Regions from separate parts of the Pseudoalteromonas sp. T1lg24 genome, predicted to be linked through region 1. Evidence: predicted binding sites of a transcription regulator. Region 1 holds the regulator's gene; each other region holds the start of a gene.
What was found. Region 1 encodes LexA, which represses DNA repair genes until DNA is damaged. Its sites were predicted from a motif close to TACTGTATNNNNATACAGTA; they were not measured.

Region 1 (6,324 bases):
GATCTTTTAGCATTGCTGAAGTTAGAAAAAATAGAACAGGGGCTGTATCGTGGCCCTAGCCAAGATCTTGGTTTTAAAGCTGTTTTTGGCGGTCAAGTTATGGGGCAAGCGCTATCTGCTGCAAAAGAAACCGTTGCAGAAGATAGGCAAGTGCACTCGCTGCACTCATACTTTTTAAGACCTGGCGATGTTGATCACCCGATTGTTTATGATGTAGAGAACATTCGCGATGGCCGCAGTTTTAGCACGCGCAGAGTTAAAGCGATTCAATTTGGTAAGCCGATATTTTATATGACTGCTTCTTTTCAAGTGGATGAAGAGGGGGTGACTCACCAAGCGGCGATGCCTAATGTACCAGGCCCTGAAAAACTGCCATCGTCACTGGATGTTTATCGCGAACACAAAGAACTGATCCCGGAAAAAATTCGCAATAAAATTATTTGTGACAAGCCAATTGAAATGCGACCGGTTAATTTTCAAAACCCGTTTAAGCCAGAAGTAACCCTTGCTGAGCGTTATGTATGGTTTAAAGCTAATGGCGATATGCCAAATGACCCGCGAGTACATAAATATTTACTGGCATACGCGTCTGATTTTGAATTTTTACCTACAGCGTTACAACCGCACGGTTTGTCATTTTTACAACCGGATATGCAAGTAGCCACCATTGACCATGCGATGTACTTTCATCGTCCATTCCGTTTGGATGAATGGATTTTATATGCTGTAGATAGCCCTTCTGCCAGCGGTGGTAGAGGGTTAGTGCGAGGGCAGTTCTTTAATCAAAAAGGTGAGTTAATTGCCTCGACGATTCAAGAAGGTGTGATTAGAAAATATGGATAAAAAAGGCGGTGTATACCGCCTTTATTTTTATTGCCAATAAGGGCTAGTCTTCAAGTGCACTGGCAATACTTGGATTAAGCTGCTTTAGAATAATTTGACTCAACTGTTTTGTTGTCTCATTGCCTGTGATGCGACCTTGTTCGCAATCATCAATCATGTGGTTTTGCTTAAGCGTGCTAATAAAGCCAGACAACACTTTTTTATCGAAGAATTCTGGTGTATCGATACCAAATAGCTGTGCAAGCTGTTGTGCAAAATCTTGGCTTTGCGTTTCAAGCTGGTCGCGCGAAATACTGTCACTTGCCAGAATTAATTTAATTACGCTGGCATAGCGAATTAATGTGCACTGGATAAAACGTGCTAACAAGTTAAGCTGAGCAAGAGACTTGCTGCTAGGGTTAACTGAAATCGCATCGTTTTCAACGGTTAATAACCCAATACCGCTCAAGGCTTCAAGTGAGTCATTTAGATACGTTTCGCAATACGGTTGCATAAACCACTCCTGTTTAAAGAGTGGATATAACGCGTTAACTTGCTTGATTAGCTGGTCGCGAGAAATGTGTTTTTGGCTAATTAATATTGAGCTAATTAGACTTGGTACTGCGAATAAATGCAGTACGTTATTGCGGTAATAGTTCAATAATACTTTTTGCGTGTCTTGAATACGGATTACTTTAACTCGCCCTTGCGTAATCACTTCAAATTTATCTAATGTGAGTGCATGTTCAAGCAGCTCTTCAGCGCTTTTGTTTGGCACACTGACATCTTTGCTGTACGGCGCTAATTCAAGCAATCTCATGTAGTTTGTCATACAAGCAATGAGCTCGTTACGCGTCATCGCCTGTTTTTCGGTGTTTAACAAAATTGATGACATTAAAGTAACGGCATTGATCGCAGCCGCATTGTTGATATTGACCATCACTGAATCAGCAAGTTTGCCTACCATTGGTGTTAGCCAGTTAGGCTTTTCATCTGCAGCAATGCTGTCGCGCCAATTTGATTGGTGCTGGGTAAGGTATTGATTAATATTGATTGGCTCGCCAAAATTTACATTACCTTTGCCGTAATTCTTGAGCTTACGTAGAGTTTTGAAGACGCCCAGTACTGACTCATTTTTCTTCTTTTGCCCAGCAAGTTCACCAAGGTAGGTGTTAACTTCCATTACATGCTCGTAACCAATATATACAGGCACGATTGAAATTGGACGATCAATACCGCGCAAAATTGATTGTAATGTCATCGCTAACATACCGGTTTTAGGTGGAAGCAAACGGCCAGTTCGGCTGCGGCCGCCTTCGGTATAAAACTTAACTGCGTAGCCTTTTATAAATAACTGACTTAAATATTCACGGAATACTGCGGAATAAAGCTTGTTGCCTTTGAATGAGCGGCGCAAGAAAAAGGCACCACAGCGTCTAAATATTGGGCCTGCAGGCCAAAAACTTAAGTTTATACCTGCTGCAATATGTGGTGGCACATAACCTTGATGGTAAATAACATAAGTGAGTAATAAGTAATCCATATGGCTGCGGTGGCACGGCATATAGATAATTTCGTGGCCTTTGTCGGTCAGCTCTTGAATTCGTTCCGGGTTATTTACTTCAATACCGTTGTATAGTTTGGTCCACAGCCACGTCAGAATGCGTTCAGAAACCCCGATCATTGATTCGTTATAGTTGGCAGCAATTTCATCAACTAGTTTTATGGCATTTTGTCGCGCTTCTACAATTGAGATGTTTTTACTTTTTGCTTCATCTTCAATCGCGGCTTTGACAGTGCTTGATGCTAAAAGACCTTGATATAACTGATCGCGAGATGGCAGTTTAGGGCCAAGCGCAGCAAGTTTCTGACGTTTAAAGTGGACACGGGCAACACGAATGAGTTTATGCGGTAAGTCATCACTTTGTTGCTTGCTGGTAAGCTGCGATAGTTCTAATGGACGACTAAAACGAATTAAGTTGTCGCGGCCAGACAGTAATACGACAAATACTTTACGCAACCAGCTTGGTGTAAGAGAACTGGATAAAATAGTGCCAAGGCCTGGCTTTTCTTTGCCTGGATTGCGTCCCCATAAAATGGTGACCGGAATAACTTGTAAATCGGTAACGTCAGATTGCTTTAATGCTGCAAATATTTCTTCGCTGATTTCGAGCGCTGGACTGTCTTTTTTTGCTTTACCAAACAGTGGCGAGCGATGGTGAATTGGAATGTACCTTGGAACTTGTTTATCACCAATTTGCTGAGTGACTTGAGGGTCTGGTAAGCCGAGCTTTTTACAGGTGCTGCGCAACGCGGCTGAATCAGAAAAAGAATTTAATAATGTGATGTAAACGGTCGGCTTGTTTTTATCTATTGCTAGGTTGTCTAACGGGTGTTCAGGTACTATTTTCGAACGCACTAAAAGCTTGTTCATACCGTTTGCAAACCACTGAATCATAGAGCCAACCAACTTCATAACACCAACCTAAAAACAAAAGGGGCGCTAGCATACCAGTTAACTCTAAAAGATTAAACAACTGGTCGTGCCAGAGGAAAAATAAAGCAATTTACTGCGATGATTTTTGATTTGCAGCAATTATCGTCTGTAACTAAGCATAGTGCTAATTATCAAATAATTAAAAGTTGCGAAATAAGAATAACTGTATATACTCACAGTTATCTGTACTGTATGGAAAACCAGTGAATGAGACCATTAACAAAACGTCAGGCACAAATCTTAGAACTTGTTAAAGTATTTATTAAAGATACTGGCATGCCGCCAACGCGCGCAGAAATCGCATCGACACTCGGTTTTAAAAGTGCAAACGCTGCAGAAGAGCATTTAAAAGCATTAGCCAAAAAAGGCGTCATTGAAATGGTGCCGGGCGCTAGCCGTGGTATTCGTTTAGTGGAAGAAGATGAACCCGAGCAATTAGGTTTACCGTTAATTGGTCAAGTTGCTGCAGGTTCACCTATTTTGGCTAATGAGCACATTGAAAGTCATTATCAAGTTGATCCTAACCTATTTAACCCATGTGCAGATTTCCTGCTACGTGTACGTGGTGAGAGTATGAAGGATATCGGCATTATGGATGGTGATTTGCTAGCTGTTCATCGCACGCCAGTGGCTAATAATGGCCAAGTGGTTGTAGCCCGTGTTGATGAAGATGTAACGGTAAAGCGTTTTGAAAAAGCAGGCAAACAAGTATTGTTACATGCAGAAAATGACGAATTTGACACAATTAAAGTCGATTTAGAGCATGACCATTTTAATATCGAAGGCCTTGCGGTTGGCGTTATTAGAAATGCCGACTGGATGTAATACACTTTTGTTGACCTTGGCTAGTGAGTAATTTTGCTAGCCTCACCCTGCTTTAAAACACCCTATTTCTTACTATAACCCCTTCTGTTTTTACATCTTCAAAAATCGCTAACTTATAGATTTATAAAAAATTTATCTTAAATTTGACTTGCGTAAAATTTAATCGTTTACTAGACCTTAGTAGTAACCTTGTTTTCTTTTTAAGCAAAGTGCGGCTTTTAGAAAACAAATATAATAAAGAAAATGGAGTGATGCTGTAGTGCGTCGTGCGATTTAATCGCTAAAACTTTCACTGACCATTTCCTAACAACATAATAATAATTAGCTAAGGAGCGAGCATGAGGCTAGTGAAACTATCCTTATGGTTACTATTGAGCTTTCCTTTTTTAGCAGTTGGGACGAGTCAATATAACTTACCTGTTGGGGTGACAGACATCAGCCGTGATGTCTACGAGCTCCATATGACAATTTTTTATATCTGTTGCGTTATTGGATTAGTAGTATTTGCCATTATGTTTTGGGCAATAATCCATCACCGTAAATCAAAAGGAGCAGTGCCTGCTCAATTTCATGAAAGTACCAAAATTGAAATACTTTGGACCGCAATTCCATTTGTAATTTTGATAGGTATGGCGGTGCCTGCAACCAAAACCTTGATTGCCATGGAAGACACCACCAAAGCTGACCTTACGATTAAAGTTACAGGGTCACAATGGAAGTGGCATTATGAATATCTTGACCACAATGTGTCGTTCTATTCTGTTCTTTCGACTCCGCGTGAACAAATCACCAATCAAGACCAAAAAACAGAAACCTACCTGTTAGATGTTGATAAACCGCTTATTATCCCAAAAGGAAAAAAAGTACGCTTTTTAATGACTTCGGACGACGTAATTCACTCTTGGTGGGTACCTGAGTTCGCGGTTAAAAAAGATGCGAACCCAGGCTTTATTAACGAAGCGTGGACTAAGGTCAATGAGACCGGTATTTATCGCGGTCAGTGTGCTGAGTTATGCGGAAAAGACCATGGCTTTATGCCTGTGGTTGTTGAAGTTAAAGAGCCTGCTGAATTTGAACAGTGGTTGGCAAATGCGCAGCTTGAAAAAGCGCAAGCGGCGGCCGCCGAAAAAGCGTCACTTGATCTTACATTATCTCAAGATGAGCTAATGACGCTAGGAGAACAAGTGTATATGGCTAATTGTGCTGCGTGTCACCAACCTACTGGGATGGGATTGCCAGGTGTGTTCCCAGCGCTAAAAGAGAGCCCTATAGCACTTGGCGATGTTAAAGCACATATCGATATTGTGGTTCATGGCAAGCCAGCAACAGCAATGCAAGGCTATAGCAAAATGTTGTCACTAAAAGAATTAGCGGCAGTAGTGACCTATGAGCGAAATGCTTGGGGTAACAACACTGGCGATTCAGTGCAACCAAGTGATATTCAAGAATCTGTGGGAGAAGCACAATAATGACAACACTAGCTGAATCTCATCACCACCATCATGCGCCAACAGGTTTAAAACGTTGGTTATTTACAACTAACCATAAAGATATCGGTACGCTTTATCTGTTATTCGCTCTGTTAATGTTTTTAACGGGTGGCGCAATGGCACTGGTTATTCGTGCCGAATTATTTCAACCAGGCTTACAATTTGTAGAGCCACACTTTTTTAACCAAATGACTACAGTTCATGGCTTAATCATGGTTTTCGGTGCAGTTATGCCTGCGTTTACTGGCTTGGCAAACTGGATGATCCCTATGATGATTGGCGCGCCAGATATGGCACTACCGCGCATGAATAACTGGAGTTTTTGGATTTTACCATTTGCGTTTTTCATTCTGCTTATGTCGTTATTTATGGAAGGCGGCGGCCCAGCTTTTGGTTGGACGTTCTATGCCCCACTATCAACCACATACAGCAATGATAATACGGCACTATTCGTCTTCGCTGTGCATATTATGGGCATTAGCTCAATTATGGGGGCAATCAATGTAATTGTAACCATAGTGAATATGCGTGCACCGGGCATGACGTATATGAAATTACCGCTGTTTGTATGGACGTGGTTAATTACCGCATTTTTATTAATTGCGGTGATGCCGGTACTTGCTGGTGCAGTGACTATGGTGCTAACTGATAAGTACTTTGGCACAGATTTCTTTAACGCGGCAGGTGGTG
Region 2 (6,324 bases), on a different contig from region 1:
AGTATTTAACCACGCATTAAATTGATTGCGTAATGCATCGTTTGCTTCGCGAGGCTTAGTAATCTGGATGTTTTGGCTATTACCGTCCCTGTCGAATAGTAAAATAAGCCAGTTTTCAAAACTAAAATCGAGCACTTCTGCACGATAAATATGTTGCTGCATCGCCTCTGGCAAACTCACCAACACACACAGTTTATATTGTTGACTTAAGCGATGAGAAAATTCGGTAAGGCTTTGTGCACTGGGTTGCCAATAGTCTGCAATATCAGAAAGTTGAAAAAATTCATCAAACCAATAGCTAAAACCTAGCTCTGTAGGTACACGTCCCGAAGAGGTGTGAGGCGCATACAATAGCCCCGACTTTTCCATACGCGCCATTGCATTGCGTACTGTCGCACTGCAAATATTAATTTGTTTCTGCTTTACCACATGGCTTGATGCAACTGGCGTACCTTCACCATTGCAATATAAGTCCATAACGGCAGAAAAAATGAGTTGATCACGGGCGCTTAATTTCATGATTATTATTTATGGCCTGATGATTAAAAATCAAGATATACTGTAGGCAAGACTTTATCAGTGACGATTTTATGGCACAAGTATTTAATAACATAGGATTGATTGGCAAACCGAACCATGAAGGCGCGGCTGTAACACTTGCCAAACTGCATACCTTTTTAACGGCTCTCGGTTATCAAGTTTACGTTGAAAGCCGTGTCGCTGAACCCATTGTTGATGAAGAATATTCAGCGTCGTTAGTTGAAATTGGCCGCAACTGTGATTTAGCGATTGTGGTTGGTGGTGACGGTAACATGCTAGGCGCTGCTCGCGTGTTGGCCCGCTTTGATATTGCGGTTATCGGCGTAAATAGAGGTAATCTCGGTTTTCTGACCGACCTTGATCCCGATAATTTTGAGCGTGAACTTGAACAAGTGCTGGCTGGTAAATTTAGTGAAGAAAAACGCTTCTTGCTGGAAGTGGAAATCTATCGCCATGAAGTGCTAAAAAGCTCAAACACGGCGGTTAACGAAGCCGTGCTGCATGCCAATAAAGTTGCACACATGATTGAGTTTGAAGCCTTTATTGATAGAGAGTTTGTATTCTCGCAAAAATCTGACGGCCTGATTGTGTCAACGCCAACAGGCTCTACAGCCTATAGCCTTTCTGGCGGAGGGCCCATTTTAAACCCAAAACTAAATGCCATTTCATTGGTGCCTATGTTCCCGCACACACTAACAAGCCGCCCACTCGTGGTGGATGCAAATAGTGAAGTAAAACTGGCATTGAGCCCTGCAAATGATGTGGACTTACAAGTGAGTTGTGATAGTCATGTTGTGTTAGCGGTATTGCCAGGTGATGAAATTGTAATCAAACGAAGTGAGCAACAGTTGCGCATGGTGCATCCAAGCAAATATTCGTATTACAATGTACTGCGCCAAAAGTTAAACTGGGGCAGCCGTTTATATTAATCAACCTGAAATCAACATAACAAATTAAGCTCTAGCGGACACTAAGGCATTACATCGTTAAATGTGCGTACACTAGCCCTATTTTATCGCACAAATTTGTCTTGTACTTGGAAAACCGATAAAACTAGAACGCACAAAAACATTATTGCTAAGTGTGTTACGCAATTTACTTAGCTAGATTCAGAGTAATCAATTGAAAGGAAAGAAAAAGTGGGGTTTGTAGTATTTTTAACCACCGTTTTATTAATTGTACTGTTAACGACATTTTTAGTCATAGATAACAATCGAAAAAAAGCATTAGCACTTGAAAAACAACAACAAAGCGAACGTATCGACGTTGTTAGCTCTCGTTACAGCAAAATAGTGCAAAGCTATGGCAAATCACGCATTGTAAAACCAAAAGACATTAGTGGGTTATCGCAAATCAACAACAATTATTTTGTAATGCAACGTAAAACTGATGAAACCATTACCCACTATGAACAAGTCATCGGTAACCTAACTGACTTACTCGAAAATGAGCTGCTAAAGTTTGAATCGGCAGACGATAAACTAACGTTAAGTAAACAAATTTACGCCTTTGTTGAACAATTACCGACATCTGGCCACCAATTCAACAGTGATTTTTATTGGCATCAATTGCCTTCATTAAGCCAACAAGTGATAACGCCAACACTTGCATCTACCGATGAACACGTTGAGCCGGAACTTCACGAAGAAAACGTTTAATTTGATCTGCGCTAAAGGCTAAATACAAGCCATTAGCGCAATCTCTTTTCAATACATCTACTCACTCCTTTTTTCTTCCACAACAAAATATCTTCATTTTTAACTTGCCTATTTTTTATTTACTGTATAAATTACCAGTTAATGTACTGTATGGATAATCAGTTATGTTAGCATCATTACAAGTAACAAATTTTGCAATTGTTGAACACCTTGATATTGAATGGCATCAAGGTATGACAACTATCACAGGTGAAACTGGCGCAGGTAAATCCATCGCTATTGATGCCCTATCGCTATGTTTAGGCGAACGTGCCGAAGCCAGCATGGTGCGTGAAGGCGCCGATAAAGCCCAAGTTTCGGCGGTGTTTGATATTCAGAACTTACCTGCTGCGCAACACTTTATTAGTGAACATGAATTAGGTGATAGTAGCGAATGCATTATTCGCCGTGTAGTATCGGCAAACGGCCGCAGTAAAGCCTATATAAATGGCGTAATGGTGCCAGCAGGCCAGTTAAAATCTCTCGGCAGCCTGCTTATTTCAATTCACGGCCAACACGCGCACCAACAGCTCAATAAAGCCGGTTATCAATTGTCGGTAGTTGATAGCTTTGCGGGACACGTTGATCTTGTGAACGACGTTAAAACAGCATACAACGCACTGCAATCACTTGAAAAAGAAAAGGCGACGCTAAGTCAGTCACTACAACAAGCAGCAGCCGAAAAGCAATTGCTCGAGTATCAAGTGGCTGAGTTAGATGAGTTTTCACTTGAGCACGGTGAGTTTGAAGAAATTGAACAGCAACATAAGCTGCTAAGTAACGCAAATTCGTTGCTTGAAGGTACACAAAAAGAGCTGCAAATTATTTATCAACAAGATAATTATAATGCGTACTCTATGGTGCAATCGAGCGCAAACCAAATTGCTGAGTTAGCAAGTTTAGATAAAAAATTGGCACCAATCGCCGACTTATTATTTGAAGCAGGTATCAGTTTAGAAGAAGCTGCGCGCGAACTTAGCCATTATCAAGACAGCATTGAGATCGACCCTGCGCAGTTATCAGAACTCGATGACCGTATCGCACGCGCACTTGATTTGGCAAGAAAACACGATATTTCACCTGAAGCAATTCCAGATTTACACGCTGAACTAAAGCAAAGTCTTGCCAACATTGAACAAAGTGACGAACGTCTCGCCGCACTAGAAAGCGAAATCGCCGAAGCTAAAGCACATTATGTGACTGTCGCAACACGCCTTTCGCAAAGCCGAAAAGTCGCAGCAGATGAACTATCAAAGCAAGTTACTGAATCACTAGTGATGTTATCAATGGAAAACGCCAAGTTTGCCATTGTGGTTGAGCAACAAGAGATAACCAGTAGCAAAGGCCTAGACAGCATAGATTTTCAAGTAGCTGCTAACACAGGTCAACGTTTACAACCGCTTGTGAAAGTAGCCTCGGGTGGTGAGCTATCACGTATTAGTCTTGCCATTGAAGTTATTATTGCAGATAAAATGACTACACCAACCTTAATTTTTGATGAAGTCGATGTGGGTATTTCTGGCCCGACTGCATCAGCAGTTGGCAAATTATTGCGCCAATTAGGCAACAGTACACAGGTAATTTGTGTAACCCACTTACCGCAAGTAGCATCAAGTGGCCATAATCAATTTTTTGTCAGTAAAAGCGATGATGGCACCCACACGCATACCCATATGTCGGTACTCGATAACTCGGGACGAATTGATGAAATTGCACGCTTATTAGGTGGCACGAATATTAGTGAAATTACCCGTACTAATGCCTCCGAATTACTGTCGCAATATCATTAAGCAAAAAACATAAATACAAAAAAGGTGGGCATTTGCCCACCTTTTTTAATGTTATAAGCTGCCTTAAATGTTTAACCACATTCAGGCTATACAGCACTAAACTTCGAGATAATCCATAATGCCTTCTGCTGCGTTGCGGCCCTCATAAATAGCGGTAACCACTAAATCAGAACCTCTTACTGCATCGCCACCAGCAAAGATTTTAGGGTTAGATGTTTGATGCGTATATGCGCCTTGCTCAGGTGCCACAATACGGCCCCATTTATCAAGTTCTACATCAAACTTACTTAACCACGGCATTGCATGAGGCTGAAAACCAAACGCCATAATCACCGCATCGGCTGGCACAACATGCTCAGAACCAGCGACTTCCTCTGCACGACGACGGCCATTTTCATCGGCCTCGCCAAGCTGCGTTTTAACCATTTTTACGCCAGTTACTTTGCCGCTGTCATTAAGTACAACCCCTTTTGGTTGTACATTAAACATAAACTCAACGCCCTCTTCTTTGGCATTTTTTACTTCACGTACTGAGCCTGGCATATTGGCTTCATCACGACGATAAGCACACACAACGCTACTGGCATTTTGACGAATTGAGGTACGCACACAGTCCATTGCTGTATCACCACCACCTAACACAACGACGCGTTTGCCTTGCATATTGATGTAAGATTCTGGTGTTTCGTCGTAACCCATTTGAAAATTGGTATTAGCAATTAAAAATGGCAATGCATCAAACACACCATCAGCATCTTCGTTTTCAAGACCTGCACGCATATTTTGATAAGTGCCCACCGCTAAAAATACCGCGTCGTATTCATCAATAATGGTTTGTAGTGCAATGTCTTTACCGACCTCGGTATTTAACACAAATTCAACGCCCATCCCCGTGAAAATTTCACGGCGGTTTTCCATTACCGATTTTTCTAATTTAAACGATGGGATACCGAAGGTCAGTAAACCACCAATTTCAGGATGACGGTCAAACACCACAGGTTTTACACCATTACGCGCTAGAATATCAGCGCAACCTAAGCCTGCTGGCCCCGCACCGATAATAGCAACTTTCTTATCGCTCCAAACCACGTGCGACATATCTGGCTTCCAGCCCATCGCAAAGGCCGTATCAGAAATATATTTTTCGATATTACCTATGGTGACCGCACCGAACTCCTCGTTGAGTGTACATGCACCTTCACATAATCGGTCTTGTGGGCATACGCGTCCACATACTTCGGGTAAACTATTAGTTCGATGCGACAATTCAGCCGCTTCGATAACTTTGCCGGCTTTGATCAGTTTTAACCATTGCGGAATGTAGTTGTGTACAGGACACTTCCATTCACAATATGGATTACCACAGTCAAGGCAACGATCGGCTTGCGAATCAACTTGTTTCGCAGAAAACGGTTCGTAGATTTCAACAAACTGTTTTTTACGTGACGAAATAGGCTTTTTGCGCGGGTCGACACGCTGCACATCGATAAATTGATATACGTTTTGTGACATGGTACTTCTCCTATTGCGCCTGTATTCTTAATTCAGCACTTGAACGTGCTCTATGACCAAGCAAACCTTTCACATCACTCGATTTAGGCTTAACCAATCTAAATTGCGCAATGTATGACTCAAAATCAGCAAGAATTTGCTCTGCGCGATTTGATTGTGTTGCTTCTAAATGCTCGCCAATTAAGCCGCGTAAATGTTCGTGATGAATATTTAAATCTGCAAGCTCTACTAACTCGACCAACTCTGTATTGATGCGTTTATCAAAGTCGCCTTTTTCATCAAGTACGTAAGCAAAACCACCTGTCATACCCGCGCCAAAGTTAATACCAGTATCGCCAAGCACGCACACAATACCGCCAGTCATATATTCACAGCCGTTATCACCGAGTCCCTCTACTACCGCAATCGCACCCGAGTTACGTACCGCAAAGCGCTCACCCGCTCTGCCTGCAGCAAATAATTTACCGCCAGTTGCGCCATACAAACAGGTGTTACCTGCAATCGTTGCATGATGTGATTTAAACGATGAACCAAGCGGCGGACGTACGGTAATTTTACCGCCAGCCATGCCTTTACCGACATAATCGTTAGCATCACCAGTTACATGCAGTTCAAGACCGCCCGCATTCCAAACACCCAATGATTGGCCTGCAGTACCTTGCAATTCGATAATAATCGGATCGGCCGCTAACCCCTGATTTCCGTGAAGGTCTGCAATATAGCCAGATAACAGCGCACCAACTGAACGATCGGTATTTTGAATAGGCGCTCGCAATTTAATAGAC
Region 3 (6,324 bases), on a different contig from region 1:
CAGGGCGATTTGCCACTCAAACGGTTTGATTTTTGCGTGACTTTTATAAACATTATCACGCTCTTCCAAGCGTTTTTGTCGCTGGCGTGAATCTGCGATTGGCGTTTCGTTTGCGCTAATCGTTAGCCACTGAGAATAGGTTAGGTGTTTTGCAATGCTATTTACGAGTTGTTGAATCGCCGATGTTTCTAACATTAAGCGTAAATACCCCACTACTTTCCCATCACTGCTGCGAATTGGCGATGAAAAATAAATACTTTCAGGGTCCTTATTGTTTGCACCTGAATAATGCATGACTGGTGCTGGCGACATAGATTGACGTTTAAAGTAAGCGAATGACGATTCATCTCGGCTCTGTTGGCTAATTCGAATGTCTTGAATGTTTTTACCCGCTGTATTAATAAGCGCCACCGAGGTCACATTCAATGTGTCTTTTACGATCACATTTCGCAAAATAGCATTTATCTCAGCGATTTGCGCTTCTTGTTCAGTACCATAAGCGGTAAGAAAGTTGGCAAACTGGGGAATATTACTGTCGGCACGCACATACTCTAAAATTGTATTTAAATATGATTCAACGCGTTCTTTACTGCGGTTAAGCGTAAGGCGTCGCACCGTGGCTTGGTTTTGTTCGTTAGTTGCGACTTTTTGCGTATACGCAATATATGAAATAAACGATGTAGGAAGCACTAATGAGGCCAACAAAATGGCACTCAATACAAACTTTAGTTTCATTGAATTAACCGGGCATCTAGTAAACGCTCGCTGCGAATTGGTTTAGCAATGATCCCTTGCCCAACATAAAATTGATTGTACACACCAATAACACTGTTTAAGCCCACGCTATTTTGCGATGTAAATGCTGCAAAATTATCCGCTCGATTTAACAGTTTAACGCCGTTTAACTTAATACTTTGCGGTGTTTGTTTGATGACTCGCGCAATGATTTCATTACCTTTACTTGGATTTTCAAGCCACCAAGCTTGCGCCTCAAACCACGCATCAACAAACCCACGCGCTGCCTCATGATTATTTTCAATAAACGCGCTTTGCATCGCTATAACATCTGGAATTAAGCCCGGTGTTTGGGCACTTGAGTACACAACGTGCGCACCACCTGCAACCATTTCATCTACGTAGGGTTGCCAAGTATGTGCGTAGTCGATGCTATTATTGTTAAGTAACTTAGCAGCATGCGACGCTTCAATATTCATTAGCGTCACATCATCAATTGCGATGTCGTTTGCATCTAAAAAGCGGCGTACTAATAACTCACCAAAACCACCTAAGTTGGTGCCAATTTTAGTGCCTTTAATCACTTGTTGGTCACTTCGCGCTAAAATCGCGTCACCGCCACTCGACTCGTCTGCCACCATAACAATGCGTGCATCAGGGTACTGCTGTGAAAGGTTCATTACATCACCCAATGCTACCGCAATTGCGTCATACTCTGCCGCCGCAAATTTAGCTAACATACGATCGGTATTACGCGGGATTGATAACTCTAAACTAATATTGCGCTTTTTTAACATGCCCAATTCATCGGCAAGAATGATTGGGTAATAGCCTGGCCACAAATCAATTGCCAAACTAATCGAGGTAGTTGATGCCTGATTATGATTACTTTGACGACTTTCGTTATCGCAGCCTGATAAAAATATCAGCATGCTGATAAAGCAAACCTTTAAAACACCTTGTAAGCGGAACATTTCAAAAAGGCCTAAATCACATAATTAACTTAAGACTTAAATAGGGAACGAGATTAAAGAAAACAATTAAGATCTTATAAAAAGCAAAATATTGAATATAAACCACATTCAATGCTTTATGCTCTACGTTAAATAGCTGGCTATGAATACTGACAATAGTGCTGCGAAAAAGTAAAAAAATCACCATGCTAACGCTAACAATTAAACAATTAGCAATGGTCGCCCAACCGAGAAACGTTGTTATCTGATCAATTGACATTAGAACCCCTTAATCTTTTACATAATGTAAGATTAATGTACTTGCTGTAGCGGTGCAATGTTATCAAGCATTTAGTCTCTAAAATTGCTTACCACAGCGGGGTTCTGTAAGGTGTGATTATAATTACACTTTATTTTTTTTTCGTTACTGCTATAGTACTGTATAAAACAACAGTTAAGAAGGTGCAATATGGCCGTTGAGGTATGTTACAAAGTAGTTAGAGATGGAGTCGAACGCATGACATTTACATCAAAAAAAGAGGCAGACGCATATGACAAAATGTTGGATATTGCGGAAGCACTTGAAACCATGCTTGGTGAAGTTGATGTGCCGTTAAGCGAGCAACAAAATGAAGCGCTGGCCCTTGAAATGGCAAAACGTAAAGACCAATTTATTGCAGCTTTAAAAGGGGGAAAACCAACCCCGCCTAACAATAAAGCAAAAGTAACTGACATTAAAAAAGTAAGTTAAATAAAAAAGCCACCGTGAAGGTGGCTTTTTTATTTATGCGCAAATTTACTTAATTACAGTTGCAACTGCATCGGCAAAGTAATCTAAGTTTGCTTGGCTAACGCCTGCTACATTTACACGGCTTGAGCCAACAATGTAAATTGAGTACTCTTTTTGTAAACGTTCAATTTGCTCTGGCGTGATACTTAAGAAAGAGAACATACCATGTTGTTTTTCAATAAATGAAAAGTCTTGTGCAACGCCACGACTATGAAGCGCCTCAACAATCGTGCTACGTAAACCGTTAATACGATTACGCATTTCAGCAAGCTCTTGATGCCACTCGGCGGTTAGCTCTTCACTACCAAGAATAGTATCAACAATTGCAGCACCGTGAGCTGGCGGCATTGAATAGATACTGCGTACAACACTTAATAGCACTGAGTTAGCAACGTCGGCAACTGCGCTCGATTCTGAAATAATTGAACACGCGCCGATACGCTCGCGATAAAGACCAAAGTTTTTAGAACACGAAGAACAAATGATCATTTCATCAACTGTTTCAGCTAATAAACGTAAGCCTGCCGCATCTTGTTCAAGGCTAGTACCAAAACCTTGATAAGCAATATCAATTAACGGCGTAAAACCAACTTCTTTTGCAAGATCTGCAACTTGTTGCCATTGCTCTGCGTTTAAATCCATACCGCTTGGGTTATGACAACATGCGTGTAACAACACGATATCGCCTTTAGGAACTGTCTTTAAGGTGGCCATCATTTCATCAAACAATAAGCCTTTGTTCTCGTAATCGTAATACGGATATTCTTTAACTGTTAAACCAGCAGCTGAGAATAAACCAATATGGTTTGCCCATGTTGGCGTAGTTACCCATACGCTCGCATTTGGGTTTGCTTTTGCGATAAATTCAGCAGCAACACGTAGCGCACCGGTTCCACCTGGTGCTTGCGCTGTGCGAACACGGTTTTCTAAAAGCGCTTTATGCTCACCCAGTAATAGAGATTCCATTTTTGCACAAAAACCTAAATCACCAGCTAAGCCTATATATGATTTACTTGTTTCATTTTCTAAACGAAACGCTTCAGCTTTTTTTACACAGCTTAAAATTGGGGTATCACCCTGTTCTGTTTTATAAACACCAACGCCTAAGTCGATTTTATTTGGATTTGTATCTTGGCGATATTTGGCCATCAAACCTAAAATTGGATCCGTTGGTAATGGCTTTAAGTTTGCAAACATAGTTATCTCTTAAATTGAATTTTTGCTATGGGATGAAGCCCTAGCTTACCATACTCTCTGTTGTGGAGAAGTATCTAAAGAAAATTTCATGGCGATAATCAATAGAACTTTTTGCTTTAGATTATTCAGGTAAGTAATTGGGTACTATTTCACATACGGCCTGTAATAAAGCAAGTGCATCACTCGTAAACACGTCATTATTAAACGCTTCGGCGTCAATAATGCCAAGTACTTCGCCAGATTGCGAAAAGTAAGGCAGACAAACTTCCGATTTAACTGCTGGGTCGCAAGTATAGTACTCGCCGCCATTAGCAACATAGTGTTCTACGTTGTTAATCACGCGTCCTTTGCCGTAAAGCGCAACAAAGGCATTGTTGCTAATACGCGCATAGTCTTCATCAACAGGAAAAAGTGGGCGGCTTGGTTTGCCAAAATAGCTTAATTTAAGTAGCTGCGTTTGATTATCAATCGAGCGTGATTGGTAAATACCAAACCAATCAATTAGGTTTTGTTGCTCAACAAATTTAACGATGCGAGCAAGTGCAGCCATTGCATCAACATTTTTTTGGCGCTTATCTACATGCTGCGTAAGATCAAACGGCGCTTCTTGTAACTGCCCGAATAAGCTACAGGTTCCGCCCTCGCCCAATTCAGGAATAAGGTACTGCCACGTAATATCCAAGTGATCTGTTTGCGTAATTTCATTTTCAATTAATTGACGGAAATCAGCCACTTTTTGCGTATCTAAAACGTAATCTGAAAAATCTATTGAATTAGCCATATAGCCATCTAAACATCTTTTAAAAAATAAAGTGTACATGGCTTATATTGGTTTATGCAATACTATTCTTAACTTAAATTACAAATAAATTTAGATTACGTATTTAATGGCTTTTATGAATCGTTACAAATAAAGGGAATATAAAATGAAATGGACATTTTAAATGTGCTAACCAATTGAGCTTACTAGCTTGTACTGCAAATTTGGCGCTTTTTATTGAGGTAATCTAATCTTTTGTATCTATAACAAATAAATATGGCAAAGTAACAAGTCAAAGCAGCTATTAACATGCCGTTTTTATACTGGGACCACTTTAGTTATGTAATAGTGAGTACGTTACGGTGATGCTATTGCCGCTCTCATTTTGTGAAACTGATTCTGCAATCTCTTTAATTAAGCCCAAACCGCGGCCATGAAAATTATTGTCGTCATTAGCAATATTCTTCCTTGTAAAACCATCACCTGAATCCGTTATTGTAAAACTTATTTTCGGGTCTTCTGGTAAGTAGCTCACATCAATATTAATCGCCCCAGCCGAAAGCTCTGCTAATCGCTCAGCACGAAGTTCGTAATACTCACAAAACCCTACATCACTATCTTTTAAACAGGACTCGAGCCCTAAAACACCGTGCTCTAGTGCATTGTTAAATGTTTCAGAGATCAGCAAAAACAAATTAGAGCGATGCTCAGAACAGCCTTTCATCGCACAAATCATTTCAACAACATCAACAACGGGATCAGTTTGTTTTAAGCGTTCTGCATCCAATGTCATTGCCATGTTTAACGGCGTTGTCATGTATTCATCGCTCAATTGGGGCTCAATATTTGATGGTCTACATTTTACCAACGCTAAACTTAAATCATCTTGCTGATCTTGTTTACCCGTAAAACGCTTAACCGAGTCAACAATGGAGCCTAACTCAGTAAACGATGAAGCAGTGACCTTACGCAGTAATCGTTCTTCACCAAAAAATTCGCCTTTGGTATTTTCTGCCTCGATGACGCCGTCGGTATACAAGATAATTTTGTCATCTAATTCCGTTTCTACATAAATGGTATCGCGTTCAAATTCGTAATCTTCGAGTATACCTAATGCCATATGGCGCGATGTTAGCTTCTGCTTAACCTTGCCTTCTTTACTCAACAGAAAACTATCAGGAAGTCCTCCCAACCAAGCTGAAAATGATCGACCCGAGCTATTTAGCTCAAGAATCGTTGCCGCGCAAAACATATTGCCTGGTAATAATTCACTGAGAGTTGAATTTAATTCAGCGGCAATATCGCCAACAGGTAAACCTTTTTGCGTCATTGAGTAAAAGATTTTTGATGCTGGAAGCGCCCCCATCGCGGCTGCTAACCCATGGCCGGTAAAGTCCCCCATCAAGACATAAATGCCGCCGGTACAACTCGGTGCCATTAAAAATAAGTCTCCGTTAAACATGGATGCCGGTGATAAATTAAATTCAACAAGTTCAGGTAACAAAAAGCGCTTTTCCAGCGCATTTTCAAAAATATGTTCAACTAACTCGTGTTCGCGTTCAGTATGTAGCTGATAATACGCAAGTTCTTGGTTTTGTTTGTAGGTTTTTATACTGAATTCGCGTGTCCGCGCATGTGCTTTAATTTTTGCCGACAGAATTACTTTATCGAAAGGCTTATTCAAAAAATCATCACCGCCAACCTGCAAACATTTTTCTAGGCTGCTTTTGTCATCCAATGCGGTAATAAAAATGATGGGAAGATATACATCTGCAGATTTGGCTTTTAGCAACGGCGCTACTTCAAAGCCATCCATTTTAGGCATTACAACATCAAGCAAAACCAAGTCGGGAGAAAATTCATCGAAAACCGTTAGTGCTTCTTCTCCG

Region 2: the regulator LexA is predicted to act here: its motif matches at 2,343-2,362, upstream of recN (DNA repair protein RecN).
Region 3: the regulator LexA is predicted to act here: its motif matches at 2,125-2,144, upstream of C2M30_RS03605 (YebG family protein).

The regions. Positions count from the first base shown of each region.
Region 1 is NZ_PQCB01000034.1:235,679-242,002, forward strand. It holds gene tesB (acyl-CoA thioesterase II) at 1-843, shown strand, start outside; gene plsB (glycerol-3-phosphate 1-O-acyltransferase PlsB) at 887-3,298, opposite strand; gene lexA (transcriptional repressor LexA) at 3,527-4,144, shown strand; gene coxB (cytochrome c oxidase subunit II) at 4,483-5,613, shown strand; gene ctaD (cytochrome c oxidase subunit I) at 5,613-6,324, shown strand, end outside.
Region 2 is NZ_PQCB01000016.1:658,907-665,230, forward strand. It holds gene C2M30_RS10425 (HrcA family transcriptional regulator) at 1-519, opposite strand, end outside; gene nadK (NAD(+) kinase) at 591-1,469, shown strand; gene C2M30_RS10435 (hypothetical protein) at 1,680-2,198, shown strand; gene recN (DNA repair protein RecN) at 2,363-4,027, shown strand; gene C2M30_RS10445 (FAD-dependent oxidoreductase) at 4,124-5,539, opposite strand; gene gltB (glutamate synthase large subunit) at 5,550-6,324, opposite strand, start outside.
Region 3 is NZ_PQCB01000006.1:136,625-142,948, forward strand. It holds gene C2M30_RS03590 (sensor histidine kinase) at 1-735, opposite strand, end outside; gene C2M30_RS03595 (ABC transporter substrate-binding protein) at 732-1,667, opposite strand; gene C2M30_RS03600 (DUF6868 family protein) at 1,726-1,968, opposite strand; gene C2M30_RS03605 (YebG family protein) at 2,158-2,439, shown strand; gene C2M30_RS03610 (amino acid aminotransferase) at 2,485-3,675, opposite strand; gene C2M30_RS03615 (GAF domain-containing protein) at 3,797-4,456, opposite strand; gene C2M30_RS03620 (ATP-binding SpoIIE family protein phosphatase) at 4,770-6,324, opposite strand, start outside.